One region of the Aminobacter sp. MET-1 genome, then DNA from elsewhere that is predicted to be linked to it. Evidence: riboswitches for the same ligand, from Rfam matches in the RefSeq annotation. Region 1 holds a riboswitch; each other region holds the start of a gene.
The links. A riboswitch is a leader RNA that binds a small molecule or an ion and turns the genes downstream of it on or off. The one in region 1 is predicted to bind cobalamin.
Positions count from the first base shown of each region.

Region 1 (5,145 bases):
CTTCCAGCCGAGTTCGTCCAGCAGCGCCCTTGCGCGGTCAGGGTCGGTGACCTGCTTCGTCTCGATCGCGTAGGGCAGGCCGGTGGGAAAGTGCCCGGTCGAGTGCGTCGCAAATGGCGCCATCACGCCGTCGACGATCTCGTTGCGATCGGTGCCGAGGCTGAGTGCTTCCCGCAGCTTCACATCCTGAAGCAGAGGGTTGCGGTAGTTCATCCAGATGTTCCAGTTGCTCGCGTTGACGACAGGGAACTTGTAGTCTTTGGAGCGGACATAGGCGCGGCGCTGCTCGAACTGGACGTTGGCATCCATGTCGGCCTCGCCCGACTGCATGGCCAGATAGCGGGTCTGCGGATCGACGACGAAACGGGCTTCGAGCCGCTGGAGCTTGGGCTGCTCGCCCCAGTAGCCCTCGAACGGCTTGGCCACCACGAGCTCGCCGGGGACAAACTCGGCAGGCTTGAAGTAGCCGGAGAGGTCGGCCTCCAGCGCGTATCGATCGCCGAGTTCTTCGGCGCGCGCGGCGTTGTGCACAGCGATCGTGACCGTCTTGAACAGGAATGCCGGGTCCGGCCTCTCGGTGCGGATTTCAAGCGTGGTTGGACCCACGGCCTTGAACGTCGCGCCACGCAGGATCGAGGCCGCGCGGGTGTTCTTGGCCTGGTGTCGCTCGAAGGATGCCTGGACGGCCGCCGCATCGACGGGCGCGCCGCTCCAGAACCTGGCGTTCGGCTGCAACTCGATCCGCCACAAAGTCGGTTCAACCCGCTCCCAGCTTTTGGCGAGCGCCGGGATGAGGTTTGCGCCGTCGAGCGTGGCATGAACCAGCGGCTCGGCGAAGCCGTTGTTGATGATCCGCTGGGCATCGATGTTGATGGGGTCGAGCGAGCGCGGCATGTTTGCCGTAACGAGCCGCAAGACCTGCTCGTCCGCAGGCGCCGCTTCCTGGGCGAAAGCAGGCAAGGCGAAGGTCGACCAGGCGGCGGCAAGCGCGGCCAATGCAGTCCGCGAAAGATAGTTCATCTTACTCTCCTGTAGATGTGGAATTCTTGGGCACGAGACGCAGCCGCTGTTTGCGGCCCGTCGGCTGGTAGGCGAAATCTTCGACGACCCGGCCGCCGAGCAGGTGTTCCTCGACGATACGGTCGACCGCCGTCTCAGTGACGCCGCCGTAATAGGTGCCTTCGGGAAAGACCTGGAGCACGGGCGCGAGATTGCAGGGCCCGAGGCATGTCGCCTTGGCGGTCATCGTGCCGTCGCCGGTCGTGCGCAGCTTGCGGTTTTCCTGCACATTGCGCAGGTGGCCCCAAATCGCGTGTGCGCCGGCCGCGTTGCAGGCGCCGCCTTCGCAGACAAGGACCCGTCGCTTCTGCGCCGGCACCAGCGATCCTTCCAGCTTCACGGGATCGTCGGTTGGAATTGCAGGCTCGGCAGAAGCACCGTTGATGAGAGCCCCGAGCAAGGGCTCGAAATGGAGGCTCTGGGCGATATCGCGGGATATCCGGATCGGCGGCCACGCACCTGGATGTTCGGACTGCCAGCGCTTCAGCGAGCGTGTGATCCAGTTGAGGAATCCTGGCTCCAGCGGAAGAACCAGCGGCACTACGATGATGGTTTCATAAGGCCCGCCGCGCAATGACAGGAGCGCGTCGCGCAGCGAGGGCTGACCCTGCTCGGAATAGCAGGCAACCGCCGTAGCTACCCCCTGTAACAATGCAGCCATTGCCCCCATGCGTTGCATTTCGGCATGCGGAGCCGCTGCAAATGCCGACTTTGCGACCAGCAATACGGCCCGCCCGGACGCCACTTTGCCCGGCTTGAGTTTGGAGTTCGAAAAAGGAAAATCTGTTTCCAACGAAAAAATCCCCGACCTGATGCGAGCGGGGATATGGAAACGTGGCCGCGCAGACATGCCAGAGGCAGCCGCGACAGCGCGCGCTCCTGTGGCACACCCCGACCACGGAACCTAAGCAGTCAGGCAGGTCTCCTGGCTCGCGGTTCATCGCTGTTTCGCCTGTCTTCCCAGCACCGAAGTGCCAGTGACGTCGTTGGCGTAACAACTCGCCGCTTACAGTTGCGGGTCAGCTCCGGTTTCGCACCGGATTCCCTCTTAGCTGTCACGTCGGCGCAGGCCGTCGCGACAGAACCTTGACGGGCGCAACCTATCGCTATCGACCTTCAAGTCAATCCCCGTTCGTCAGCCATTTGCCGGAAGACCCAAAAAGCAGATTAGCTATATTGTGAGCACGAACATGCCATGGCTGGCTGTTCTTCTTGGTGTGACGTCATTCGACTTGCGCACGGCATAGTCAGCGTCAGCAGCTTGTTGTCGGCACCTGCCGGACGTCTGTTTGTGGCGCGAGCAAGAGCTTTCACCTCCTGGCGGAGAACAGGAATTGGCTAGCCTGCCAATGCCAGTTTGCCGTAGCGGCTGACCTCGGTCTCAATCTCGGAGATCAGGCTTTCGAGGGCAGGGTTCCTCGTCTTTTTCGCCCGTCGCACCACGTAGACAAGCTGCGGGGGCGCGGGAAGGCTGTTGTCGAGGATCTCCATGTCCGGACGCAGATGGCGGTCACTCAGGAGTGCGACGCCCAGTCCCGCATTGACCGCAGCGACGATGCCTGCGGCGCTTGAGCATTCGAACACGGTTTCCAGCTCCGCCCCGCCATCCTGTCCAATGTCGATTGCCCAGCGTCGGTAGAAACAGTCGCCGTCGAAGGACAGGAACGGGATCGGTCCTTCAGGATCCAGCAGCAGTTCGCGGGATTTGACCCAGTGCAGGTTTTCGCGAAACAGCACCAGGTCGGTCGGTCGCACCTCATGGGCGAAAACCTGCACGATGGCCACATCCATCTCGCCGCGCTCGAGCATCGCGCGCAGAACCAGGCTCATTCGAACCTTTGTTCTCACCGCGACATGGGGATGCTGGCGCCGGAAGCGCCCGAGGATGCGCGACAGGTCCGAGCATGTGGTGTCCTCGGTGAGACCCAGCAGGATCCGGCCGGCCAGATCCGACCTGGCGAAGGTGATCAGCGCCTCGTCGTGCAGGTCGAGGATCTTTGCGGCGTAGTCGAGCAGCGCCGTTCCTTCTGAGGTAAACATGCCGCCGCCGGGCCGTCTGTCCAGCAACTGGCAGCCAAGGCTCGTTTCCATGCGCTTGATCTTGTGGCTCACGGCCGATTGCGTCAGGCCGAGCGCCTCGGCAGCCCGGGTGACGCCGCCGTGGAGCCTGATCGCCCGAAGCGCGCGCAGCGCGTCGATGTCCAGTCGCCTCGCATTGATCTCGTTCATTCCGGGCCTCGACGCCAATCCACTTCTGACGGGGATTACATTCGTCTTCGGACGGTATTTTTGCAAGAAACGATTACCGTTCGGCAATGAATGTCATCGCCTGATCGAAATTTGTCATGTGCGCGCCATCAAGGGAACGGCTAACCCGGGATGATATCCATCTGGGCTTCCCATGACCGATCTTTCCCTGTCTTCCACGGACCCGACACGGTCCCGCTTTCTCTGGCCCCTGATGGCAACGCTGCTGGTGATCGGCTGGAGTTCGGGGTTCGTCGGCGTCCGCTATGCCAGCGAACAGGCGAGCGTGGCCGTGCTGCTGTTCTGGCGCACGCTGCTGTCGGGGGTGCTGCTGCTGCCGTTTGCCCTGGCTTTCGGGCCGAGGATGCGTCTGCGCGCCGTGATGTCCCAGGTCGGGTTCGGCGTCATGGCCGTTTTCATCTATCTGGGCGGTTTTGCGGTGGCGATCGAGCAGCGCGTGCCGACCGGGCTGGTCGCGCTGATCTCCGATCTCGTGCCTTTGGCGATCGCGGTCATGGCTCAACCGCTCCTGGGCGAGCGGCTTACCGGACGGCAGTGGCTGGGCACCGCCATCGCCGTTGCGGGCGTGCTGATCGTGTCCTTCGACAGCTTGAGTTTCGGCACCGCTCCCTTGTGGGCCTACGGCTTGACCATCGCTTCGATGATGGTGTTCGCCTTTGCGTCGGTTCTGCGCAGGGGGCGCGAAACGCTGAACATGCCGGTGCACCAAAGCCTGTGCATCCACACGCTGACAGGCGCTGTGCTGTTCGGCATCTGCGCGCTCGCCCAAGGAGAGATCGCCCCGCCCATGACGCGCGAGTTCGCCATCGGCATGGTCTGGCTCGTGCTGATCTCTACCTTTGCCGCCTATTCGGTGTATTACACCATGCTGCGCATGTTCCCGGTGGCGAAGGTCAGCGCGGCCATCTATCTGAGCCCGCCGGTGACGATGCTGTGGGCCTGGGCGCTGTTTGCAGAACCGCTGACCCCGGCCATGTTTCTGGGGCTGGCTGTGACGCTGGTGGGGGTGTGGCTGACCTCGCGCGGATAAATCAGGTCGTTGCCGCGGCGCGGATCGTGTTGCCGTCCTCGTCGCTCCGGGTGGTGACGCGGGCTGCCGGCCATCAGACCTTCAGAGGCGAGGGGGCCGCCACCAGCTGGCCGCTTCCGAAGCTTGAACGCCTGAAGCTGCCGGACCGCATCCGGCCTGCCAGCTGCCCCGCGCCCTGAGGACCGGTCATGACTTGCGGGCGGTGAGGCGCTCCAGCGCGTCGACGATCAGGTCGCAGAATTTGGCATGGTCGAGCTGCATCGCGACCGTGTGGCGGAAGTTGACCTGCTCGCTGGCGGTGCCGCCGAAATGGCGCATGCCGCCCATTTTCTCGAAGTTGCAGACGGTCATGCCCTTTGTCCACCGGCCGGCGGTTTCGACGCGGATGTCCGCTTTTTCGGTGGTGAAGACGGAGGCGTCGATCATGGCGGCGACGCAACAGGCATCATGGACGGCAGGATATTCGATCTGCAGGAGGCCGCCATGCGTGGTGGCAATGAACGCCCAGATATCGAGGATGAACTTGCTGATGGGGCCGCCGACGGCGCGCACCCTGTCTTGAAGCTGCGGGGTGGCCAGCGCCTGGTGGGTGAGGTCGAGCCCGACCATGGTGACGTCCCAGTTGGCGCGGAACACGATGTCGGCGGCTTCCGGATCGCCATAGATGTTGAACTCGGCGGCGGGCGTGATGTTGCCGCGCGTATAGCTGCCGCCCATGGCGACGACCCGTTTCACCCGCTCGACGATGCGCGGCTCCTTGCGGGCAGCAAGAGCGATGTTGGTGTATG
Region 1 is NZ_JAMSHL010000003.1:8,870-14,014, reverse strand. Features, by position in the region: gene NDO48_RS05025 (ABC transporter substrate-binding protein) at 1-1,020, opposite strand, end outside; gene NDO48_RS05020 ((2Fe-2S) ferredoxin domain-containing protein) at 1,022-1,720, opposite strand; cobalamin riboswitch at 1,957-2,163, opposite strand; gene NDO48_RS05015 (LysR family transcriptional regulator) at 2,398-3,288, opposite strand; gene NDO48_RS05010 (DMT family transporter) at 3,461-4,357, shown strand; partial or broken gene NDO48_RS05005 (nucleoside hydrolase) at 4,544-5,145, opposite strand, start outside.

Region 2 (5,145 bases), on a different contig from region 1:
CTCGGCTAGGGGCTGCCTTGATGTCGGTCATTGCGCTCCTCCCACGGGTGTCTGGCTGTCCGTACTGGCGGAGCACATGGCGGCGGTGTCGCCGACATGCGCCTTCAGTTCGGGGCTCTTGTCCGATGCATAGAGGCGATCGAGCGAATCGTCCTTCTGCAACTCGTCGAGCATGCACACACAGTAGCGCGAGCAGAATTCGGTGTCGCGGCTCTGTTGGCAAGAGACCTGACACGACTTGAGGAAGCCGACTTCGCGGGTTTCGACAGGGGCGGGGAAGAACTGCGCCCAGGCCCAGACCAGCGAGATCAGCACCGGCTGGTGGATGAGGTAGAAGGCAAGGCTGTGGCGGCCGAAGAAGCCGAGCGGCTTCGACCAGATGCCGGGCTTGAGCCGCGCCAGCCTTTCGAACAGGCCTGCTTTCAACGCCAGTCCAGCCAGGCCCATGCCTGCCAGCACCGCGCCAAACCATGGGAAGACAGGCACGAAGTCGTTGGAGCGGGGAGCGACGGTGTTGAGGCCGACCCAAAGCAGGGCAGGATGGTTGAAGACGTCGTTGCGCAGATAGCTGGGGGCAACGATCACCAAGGCTGCGGCGACGAGCGTCAGCAGCGGCGGCAGGCGTAGGAAAACAAGGCCGACGACGCTGGCAAAGGCGATCTGGTGCAGGATGCCGAAAAAGATGAAGGTATCCGGCATGGCATACCATGTCGCGCCGGTGATGACGGCGGCGGCGGCAACCACCATCGCAAGCCGTTTCCAGAAGCCGCGCCAGCGGATGCCCTTGGCGTGGGCGAGCACCAGGCTTACGCCAACGAGGAAGAGGAAGCTCGAGGCGATCGAGCGGGCGAACAGCTTCCAGCCGCCGAAGGCGGTCATGCCGGGATCGGCATAGCCGAAGAACTCGAGATCCCAGGCGAAATGGTAGATGGCCATGGCGATGAGCGCTGCACCACGGGCGATGTCGATCACCTGGACGCGTGGCGTTTGGGCTTGAACTTGGTCGGTGGTCGGTTGCATCGTCATGGCCATTCGCTTCGGCTTTCGGGTGTTTCGCCGCCCATGCAGCACTATCATGGTTGAAGCGCGGCAACAGAGGGACTAGCCAACGTCATGCACAGGGTTCGGGGATGTCGGCAATGAACGGTCGCGTGATGTCGTTGACCGAGGAGCTGGTGGCGCGCTGCCACCGCGAGGTGGCGGATGCCGGTCCCGATCCCGACGCCCAGCATCTCGACGACGCCGATTATGCGCGAATGATCGACGAGACGCTGGCGGCCAATCCCGAGGAGGGGCCGCTGTGGCTGTTCGCCTATGGCTCGCTGATCTGGAAACCCGAGGTCGAGCATGCCGAGGAGAGGGTGGCGCTGGCGCGTGGCTGGCATCGTTCGTTCTGCATCAACATGACCCGCTGGCGCGCGACAAAAGCCGAGCCCGGGCTGATGATGGGCATGGATCGCGGCGGCCAGTGCAAGGGTGTGGCGCTGCGGCTGATGGATGGCGACCGGCGCGAGCAACTCGACAAGCTCTTCCGTCGCGAGATGACGCTGAAACCCTCGACCTACAAGCCGCGCTGGCTGACGCTGGCCACCGATCAAGGTCCGCTGACCGCACTTGCCTTCGTCATCAACCGCGAAGGCCATGCCTATGCCGGGGCGCTCGGCGAAGACGAGGTTGTGAATCGGCTGGCCACGACGTGCGGTCATTGGGGCTCGGCGGCCGACTATCTCTACAATGTGGTCAAGAACCTGGAACAGCGTTCGATCCACGACCGGCATCTGTGGCGGCTGCAGCATCTGGTGGCGGAACGAATCGCTGCGCGTGCCTGATCGCAGGAACGCCGCATTCGAGCGCTGCGGCGTCGGAATTTGGTTTGCCGCCCCATGCTTTTGTTTCTATAGTCGCAGCCGTCGTCGGTTCCAGTTTTTGGAATCAAGAGGGAATGCGGTGAGGGAGTTTTTGCCCAAAGCCGCGGCTGCCCCCGCAACTGTGTGCGGTTAGCTCTCCCCAAAGGCCACTGAAGCTTGCTTCGGGAAGGCGGGGAAGGGTGTCGATCCGCAAGCCAGGAGACCTGCCGGCGACGAAGACTTTATTCTATGCCCTCGGGTGGAGGGTGAAAGGACATTGAAATGAACACGGTTACTTCCGCACTCGGCACTGGCGTTTCCTCCCAGTCGCGCGCAATGCAGCTGGCGATGGCCGCGCTGCTTGGCATCTTCGTTGTTGGCTTCCTCGGGTTCTCGCATATGGAAGTGGTGCACAACGCTGCCCACGACTATCGCCACTCGATGGCCTTCCCCTGCCACTAACGAAGGCAATCCAACCATGTCTGTCTTTCGCAACGTCGTGTTCATCGCGGCGATCAGCGGCCTATTGGCCGGCGTGATCCTGGCCGCGCTCCAGACCTATTCAACCGACCCGCTGATCTTCAAGGCGGAGACCTATGAGAACGCTGGCGGCCACGATCATGCCGCTACACCCGCTCAAGGCACCGAGGCGACAGCGCCTGCCACTACCGCGCAGTCGACTGCGCCTGCTGTCGTCGCACAGGCCCCGGCCGAGGAAGAAGCGTGGGCGCCTGCCGACGGCTTCGAGCGCTTTGCCTATTCGGCACTCGCCAACATCATCAGCGGTATCGCCTTCGGCCTGATCCTGGTCGCCGTTTCAGAGTTCGCCGGTGGCATCGCCAACTGGCGCCAGGGTGTCTTCTGGGGTTTTGCCGGCTTTGCCGTGTTCACCCTGGCACCCGGCCTCGGCCTGCCGCCAGAACTGCCGGCGATGCCCGCAGCCGATCTTGTCTCGCGCCAGATCTGGTGGATTTCCACGGTCGTCGCCACCGCTGCAGGCCTTGCACTGATCGCCTTCAGGAAATCGTTGCCGCTGGCGATCCTCGGCGTGGCGCTGATCGTTGCACCGCACGTCATCGGCGCACCGCAGCCCGAAAGCCACGACTCGCCGATCCCGGCCGATCTGCACCACAGCTTCGTCGTCGCCGTCACCATCTCCAACCTGGTGTTCTGGGTGGTTCTGGGCGCTGTCGCCGGCTTCGTGCGCAGCCGTTTCATGGGCGAGCAGCCGCAGGCGCTGAACGGTCGCCTTGCCTGAGACGCTGACATTCCTGCTCGGCGGCGCGCGCTCCGGCAAGAGCGCGCATGCCGAGCGGCTCATCACGCAGTTTCCTGCGCCGTGGACGTATATCGCCACGGCGCAGGCCTATGATGACGAGATGCGCGAGCGCATCTCCATTCATGTGGGGCGCCGTGGTGACGGCTGGCAAACGATCGACGCGCCGCTCGATCTGGTGGGCGCACTCGCCGGTCTGCCTGACGGCGCGCCTGTGCTCGTCGACTGCCTGACACTCTGGCTCACCAATCACATGCTGGCGGAGCACGATGTCGCTACCGAATGCGCGGCGCTTATCGAAACGTTGTCGCGTCCGCGCGGGCCGTGGTTTGTGGTGTCGAACGAGGTCGGGCTCGGCATCGTGCCCGACAATGCGCTGGCCCGCCGTTTCCGCGACGATGCCGGCAGGCTCAATCAGAAGGTGGCGGCTGTTGCCGACGAGGTGCTGTTTTTGGTCGCCGGCCTGCCGATGAAGGTGAAATGATGAAGACGATCGACGAGCAGGAAGCCGAGCGCCACAAGGCCAAGATGGCCAAGCGCAAAGCCGTGCAGGATGCCGAGGTCGCCGCCAAGACCATCGTCGAGAAGGGGCTGTTGATCGTCAACACCGGTCCCGGCAAGGGCAAGTCGACCGCCGCCTTCGGGCTGGCGCTGCGCATGTTGGGCTATGGCCACCGCGTCGGTGTGGTTCAGTTCATCAAGGGCGCCTGGCATTCGGGCGAGCAGGACGCGTTTGCCGCCTTCGGCGACCGCGTCGTCTGGCACACGATGGGTGAGGGCTTCACCTGGGAGACGCAGGACATCAAGCGCGACATTGCCGCCGCCGAAGCCGCCTGGGTGAAGGCGCAGGAGCTTTTGGCCGATCCAAGCATTTCGCTTGTCGTGCTCGACGAACTCAACATCGCGCTGCGCTACGATTATCTCGATCTGGAAACGGTTGTCGCGACTCTCAAGAACCGGCGCGAAGGCCTGCATGTGGTCGTGACTGGCCGTAACGCTAAGCCTGCGCTGGTCGAGGCTGCCGATCTCGTCACCGAGATGGGGGCGACCAAGCACCACTTCGCGGCCGGCGTGAAGGCGCAGAAGGGGATCGAGTTCTAGCTTTCGCCGCGTCAGAGCCAGATGGCGAAGCCGACCAGGCCGATGGTGCCGACGAGGATGGAATCAGCCGTCCAGTAGACGCGCAGCGCCGAGCGGATATCCTGGGCATTGGCCTCGCGACGACCGCCTGATCCCATGAAGGCGTCCTCGACCATCACGCCGCCATAGGCGCGCGGGCCGGCCAGCGCCAGGCCGAGCGCACCGGCCATGGCGGCCTCGGGCCAGCCGGCATTGGGCGAGCGATGTTTGTTTGCGTCGCGCCAGACGGCGTCCCATGCGGCCCTCGGATCGGCGCCCGGCACGAAGTAAGCGGCGAGCACGATGGCGAGCGCGGTGAGGCGTGAGGCTGGCAGGTTGATGAGGTCGTCGAAACGCGCCGCCGCCCAGCCGAAGGCCTCGTGGCGCTTGGTGCGGTGGCCGATCATCGAATCGGCGGTGTTGGCGGCCTTGTAGGCAGCGCCACCGGCGAAACCGCCGATGGCGAGCCAGAAGGCGGGTGCGGTGATGCCGTCGGAGAAATTTTCGGCGAGGCTCTCGATGGCCGCGCGGCTGACGCCGGCTTCGTCGAGGCGCTCGGGATCGCGGCCGACGATCTGCGACACGGCCTTGCGGCCGGCAACGATGCCGCCGCTGTCGAGTGCGTCGGCAACCGCCTTCACGTGGCTGCCGAGACTGCGCTGGGCGACGAGGCTGGAGGCGGCGATGGCCGTGAGTAGGATGCCTAGAGGTAACAGGCCGAACAGGCGTTCGAGCGCGAAAGCGATCGTGGCGGGCACGACGACAATGACGAAGAGGGCGACCACGCCCCAGATGCGGCGCACGGCGTCGGTATCGGTGGCTCGGTTGAGGCTAATGTCGAGAAAGGATATCAGCTTGCCGATCCAGATCACCGGATGGCCGATCTTGCGGACAAGCCGGTCC
Region 2 is NZ_JAMSHL010000005.1:61,357-66,501, forward strand. Features, by position in the region: gene NDO48_RS08955 (methyltransferase family protein) at 1-31, opposite strand, end outside; gene NDO48_RS08960 (DUF1624 domain-containing protein) at 28-1,026, opposite strand; gene NDO48_RS08965 (gamma-glutamylcyclotransferase) at 1,140-1,829, shown strand; cobalamin riboswitch at 1,898-2,094, shown strand; gene NDO48_RS08970 (CbtB domain-containing protein) at 2,130-2,309, shown strand; gene NDO48_RS08975 (CbtA family protein) at 2,326-3,105, shown strand; gene cobU (bifunctional adenosylcobinamide kinase/adenosylcobinamide-phosphate guanylyltransferase) at 3,098-3,607, shown strand; gene cobO (cob(I)yrinic acid a,c-diamide adenosyltransferase) at 3,607-4,224, shown strand; gene cbiB (adenosylcobinamide-phosphate synthase CbiB) at 4,236-5,145, opposite strand, start outside.
Region 2: another riboswitch for cobalamin. It lies ahead of NDO48_RS08970 (CbtB domain-containing protein); the one in region 1 lies ahead of NDO48_RS05020 ((2Fe-2S) ferredoxin domain-containing protein).

Region 3 (5,145 bases), on a different contig from region 1:
TTTGCCCGTTCGTCGCTCGCGCTCATGCTTCCAATTCCAGTGCTGACAGCGGTCTGGAACAGCAGGCGAGGATGTAACCCTCGGCGATCTCGTCGTCTAGGATGCCGCCATTGTGGCTCATGGCGACTTCGCCGGAGATCTTCCTGACGCGGCACGTGCCGCACAGACCGAACTCACAAGCAGCAGAAATGCGAACGCCGTTGGCACGTGCAGCTTGCAGCACCGTCTGGTCGGCGGCGCAGCGGCCGTCCACATTAGAACCGACGAAGCTGATGGCAAACGCGGTGCTGCCTTCTGCGTCTTCATTTCCCGGGGCGGTGGTGATCGGCGACACTTCGGCGACAGGCGTGCCGAAGCTTTCCTGGTGATAGTGCGCCATGTCGAAGCCCGCCGCTTGCAACATGTCGCGCACTGCACGCATGAACGGGTCGGGTCCGCAGCAGAAGATCTCGCGATCGCGGAAGTCTGGCGCGAGCAGCGGTAGCCTGATGGCATCGATCCGCCCCATATGGCCGAACCAGCTCTCGCGGCTCGACCGCTCTTCGATCATGAATCCGAGCGACAGGCCCGGCATGCGGCTGCCCAGGAGTTCGAGTTCCTTGCGGAAGATGATCTCGTCGGGCGAGCGGGCGCAGTTGACGAAGGCAACGTCGGTCCATGGGGCGCAGTCGTTGAGCCAGCGCAGCATCGACATCATCGGCGTGATGCCGGAGCCGGCCGAGATGAACAGGTATTTTGCCGCCGGATGGTTGTGGTGAGAGAAGTTCCCGACCGGACCAAACGCCTTGAGGCGCGAGCCCGGGACGAGGTTGTCGAACATCCAGCGCGTGCCTGTACTGCCTGCCTGCGCCTTGACGGTGACGGCGATGGAGAACGGTCGCGATGGCGACGACGACAGCGTGTAGGTCCGCAAGAGCGGACCGTCCGGTGTCGGCAGTTCCAGCGTCACGAACTGGCCCGGCTTGTAGCGAAACCAGGTCTGTGCATCCGAACGGAAGGCGAAAGTCTTCACATCAGGTGCTTCATCCACCACACCGATCACCTCCAGCACCTGGAGGCGATCATTCCACGGGGTCATCTCGTCGAGGTGGCGATAGAGGGCGGGGTCGCTCATGGCATTCATGACCTACTCCCTCTGGCGACGCTGCGCAGGGCGGGCTTTTGCCCGTCGGCGAGCCGTGGTTCGATGAAGCGCGCATACCAGTCGACGAACTGGATCACGCCGCCTTCGTGATGTTCGGAATATGGCCCGGGCTCATAGGCCGGCGACCTGATGCCGAAGGCGTTCTCCTCGACGATGCGGCGGTCCTCGTCGTTGGTCTCGGTCCAGACATGGGTCAACTCCTTCAAGTCGTAATCGACACCTTCGACCGCGTCCTTATGCACCAGCCATTTGGTGGTGACTGCCGTTTCCGTTGTGCTGATCGGCAATACGCGGAAGGTGACGGCATGATCGCCTAGAACATGGTTCCAGGTCGTCGGATAGTGGTAGAGCAACAGCGTGCCGATGCGGTCGGCCGCGACCTGGTCGGACAGGTTCTTGCGCACGGCACGCCTGCCCGTAGTCGTGTAGCTGACGGCCTTGCCGAGAAGCGGGGCGCGGGTGGCGCGGTATTGTCCTTCGTCGTCTATTCGAAAGCGCGAGGGCAGCCCTGCCGCCTCGCAGTGCGACCAATGCGCAAGCATGTCGGGATCGCTTTCGGCGCCGTTAACCCCGGTGACGGTTGGAGCTTCGGGGAAGGTCTTGCACAGCTCAGGATGGTTGGCCGCGCAGTGATAGCACTCCCTGTTGTTCTCCCAGACCAGCTTCCAGTTGCCCTTCTCGACGATGGTGGCTTCGAAAGCGACCTTGGCATCGACCAGATTGTGGGGAGCGAAGTACGGCTCCATCAGTGACCGGAACGGGCGGAAGTCGGCCGGCTCCTTGGCCAGGCAGATGAAGATGTAGCCACCGACGCTTTCGCAGGCGACGGGCTTCAACCCGAAGTCCTCCTTGTTGAAGTTCTCTGCCATCTGGCGGGCGAAGACCAGCTTGCCGTCGAGGTCGTAGGTCCATTGGTGGTAAGGGCAGACCAGTCGCGCCGACGTTCCTTTTTCCGTGGTGCAGACGCGGCTGCCGCGATGGCGGCAGGAGTTGTGGAAGGCGCGGATTTGACCATCGCGTCCGCGTACGATGACGACTGGATAGTCGCCTATCTGGACGGTGAAGAAGCTTCCGGCTTTGGCGACCTCGCAGTCGTGGCCGACGAACAGCCAGTCTCGATACCAGATCAGTTCGAGGTCGAGCTTGTAGAACTCCGGGTCGATGTAGAAGGGTTGCTGCAGGCTGAAGCCATCGCGCCGTTCGCGGATGAGTTTCAGCATTTCATTGCGCGTGTCCATGTCCGTCCTCGCTAGCGGTACAAGGACTGAACTGGTGGTATGGAGGGGAAGATCGCGCGGGTTCAAATGCCCGGACGCTCTGCCTCTTGACCGCCCACCGCGATCAGTCGGTTGAAAGAATTCGAGGCTGGTTTCCGGGCTCCGAAGCTGTCCTTTGTTGAGGACTGTCCCGACACCTTCCCAGGCATTTGCCCAGTGGTTCTCCCGTCGAGACGTCAAGCTTCGCTACCGTTGCGGGGGCAGCGCCGGGATCTAACCGGCTTCCCAATTATCCCGCAGACCACTTCGCCGGCGGGCACCTTGAACATCTTGATCAGATCACGGAAGCATCGCTGACAAAGCCGCGAAAGCGACATCGGCGGAATGCAAAGACGACAGCGGCCATGTTGCCGTCAGGTGCTTGCTGGCTTCACAAGCACTGCGTCCATGATCCATCCGTTGGCGCGACGCGCTTCGTTGCGGACACGCTCGATGTCGTCGATCACCTCTTTGAGCTTGCCCGAGATGAGAACCTCTTCCGGCATGCCGACATAGGCGCCCCAATAGACATCGAGATCGCCGTCGGCTTGCCGCAACGTCTTCTCGGCATTGAGCATGATGACCACGCTGTCGGCATTGTTGGGAAAACCTTCGCCCATGCTACGCCCGGTCGAGATCAGGATCGAGCGCCCGATGTCGCACAAGGCGACTTTGTGCTGGGCCGCCAGCGCCTGAATGCTGCTGATGCCGGGAAGGACCTCATAGTCGAGTTCGAAATCACCGCGGTCCTTGAGGCGATCGAGGATGCGCATGGTGCTGTCGTAGAGGGTCGGATCGCCCCAGACCAGGAATGCCCCGGTCTGCGACGCGTCCAGTTCCTCCATGACCAGCTTGCCGTATGTCGCCTCGACCTCTTCATGCCAGTCGGACACCAGCTGCTCGTAGTCGTCGCCGGCGCGCCGTTCGGGTGTCTTGAACTCTACGGTTCGGAAGGGGCGGTCCCGCACGTGACGCTCAAGGATCTCACGCCGGACACGGGCAAGCTCCTGCTTGCCGATGCCCTTGTTCGGGATGAAAAACACATCGACCTTGTTCATGGCGTTCACCGCCTGAACGGTGACGAAGTCGGGATTGCCCGCACCGATGCCGATGATCAGCACCTTCCTTCTCATTGGAGCCTCCCGGAAATGTGGGAGACCGCCAGTTCCCGACCGAGTTCGATAAACAGCTCTTTCAAGCGGTTGGGGCCGGGATGCGGGCCGCGATAGCCGTCAAGACGACGGATCTCCATGTTGACCGCAGCTGTCAGGTCGCTGCCGTCAGGCTGCGCCATCAACCAGGCTATCAGGACCTCCTCGGGTTGCGGAAGCGGTTTTGCGGTCCGTGCCGTTTGCCGGCGTCCGAGCGTCAGTCCCATGCCAGCGCTCCGCCGTTCTGGTATTCGATGACGCGGGTCTCGAAGAAGTTCTTTTCCTTCTTGAGATCCATGGCCTCCGACATCCACGGGAACGGATTGTCGGTTTCAGCGAAGACCGGCGCGAGACCGAGCTGGGCGCAGCGGCGGTTGGCGATGAAGTGCATGTACTGCTCGCAGAGCGCAGCATTGAGCCCAAGGAAGCCGCGAGGCATCGTGTCTCGCCCATAGGCTGCCTCGAGGTCTGCCGCATCCTTGACCATGCTGCGGACTTCCTCCTGGAAGGCGCGGGTCCACAGATGCGGGTTCTCCAGCTTGATCTGGTTGATCACGTCGATGCCGAAGTTGAGGTGGATGCTCTCGTCGCGCAGTATGTACTGGTACTGTTCGGCGATGCCGACCATCTTGTTGCGGCGGCCGAGCGACAGGATCTGGGCGAAGCCCGTGTAGAACCACATGCCCTCGAAGATGACGTAGAAGGCGACGAGATCGCGTAGGAATGCCTGGTCGGATTCCGGCGTGCCGGTCCTGAACTCGGGATCATCAAGCGACTGCGTGTGTTTCAGGGCCCATGCGGCCTTGTCGGTGATCGACGTTACCTCGCGGTACATGTTGAACAGCTCGCCCTCATCCAGGGAGAGGCTTTCGACGATGTACTGGAAGGTGTGGGTGTGGATCGCTTCCTCGAAGGCCTGGCGCAGCAGGTACTGGCGGCATTCGGGGTTGGTGAGGTGGCGGTAGATCGCCAGGACGATGTTGTTGGCGACCAGTGACTCCGATGCGGCGAAGAAGCCCAGATTGCGCTTGATCATGCGCCGCTCGTCCTCGGTCAGTCCGTCCTTGGACTTCCACAAGGCGATATCGGCCTGCATCGACACTTCGGTCGGCATCCAGTGATTGTTGCAGCCTGAGAGGTATTTTTCCCAGGCCCAGCGATATTTCAGCGGCAGCAGCTGGTTCACATCCGCACGGGCATTGATCATGCGCTTGTCGTCGACCGACACGCGCGCGCCGCCACGTTCGATCACGCCAAGCCCAGTGGCTTCGGCCGATGGAGCCGCGTCGGGTTGCTGTGGCAGGAGGGCGGCCTTTGTGGTTGCCTTTGGTTCGGACCAGTCAAGCATTCTTCTATCCTCTCGTTTGTCCGGGCCGATCACTGGCAGGCTTCGCAGGTGGGGTCGTCGATTGGGCAGGCCTTGCCCCAAGCCGCATTCGTATCGATCTCGATAGGCGTGGCAGCGACGCTGGCCGAGACGGCATTGAGCTTGCCGTCGGTGCCCTTGAGCGTCGACTTCTCGACATGCGTGGCCGAACGCGAGCGCAGATAGTAGGTCGTCTTCAGCCCCTTGCGCCAAGCCAGGCGATAGAGA
Region 3 is NZ_JAMSHL010000008.1:50,943-56,087, forward strand. Features, by position in the region: gene NDO48_RS13405 (hypothetical protein) at 1-26, opposite strand, end outside; gene NDO48_RS13410 (2Fe-2S iron-sulfur cluster-binding protein) at 23-1,114, opposite strand; gene NDO48_RS13415 (aromatic ring-hydroxylating oxygenase subunit alpha) at 1,120-2,382, opposite strand; cobalamin riboswitch at 2,490-2,700, opposite strand; gene cobF (precorrin-6A synthase (deacetylating)) at 2,775-3,533, opposite strand; gene NDO48_RS13425 (hypothetical protein) at 3,530-3,778, opposite strand; gene NDO48_RS13430 (ribonucleotide-diphosphate reductase subunit beta) at 3,769-4,899, opposite strand; gene NDO48_RS13435 (ribonucleoside-diphosphate reductase subunit alpha) at 4,929-5,145, opposite strand, start outside.
Region 3: another riboswitch for cobalamin. It lies ahead of NDO48_RS13415 (aromatic ring-hydroxylating oxygenase subunit alpha); the one in region 1 lies ahead of NDO48_RS05020 ((2Fe-2S) ferredoxin domain-containing protein).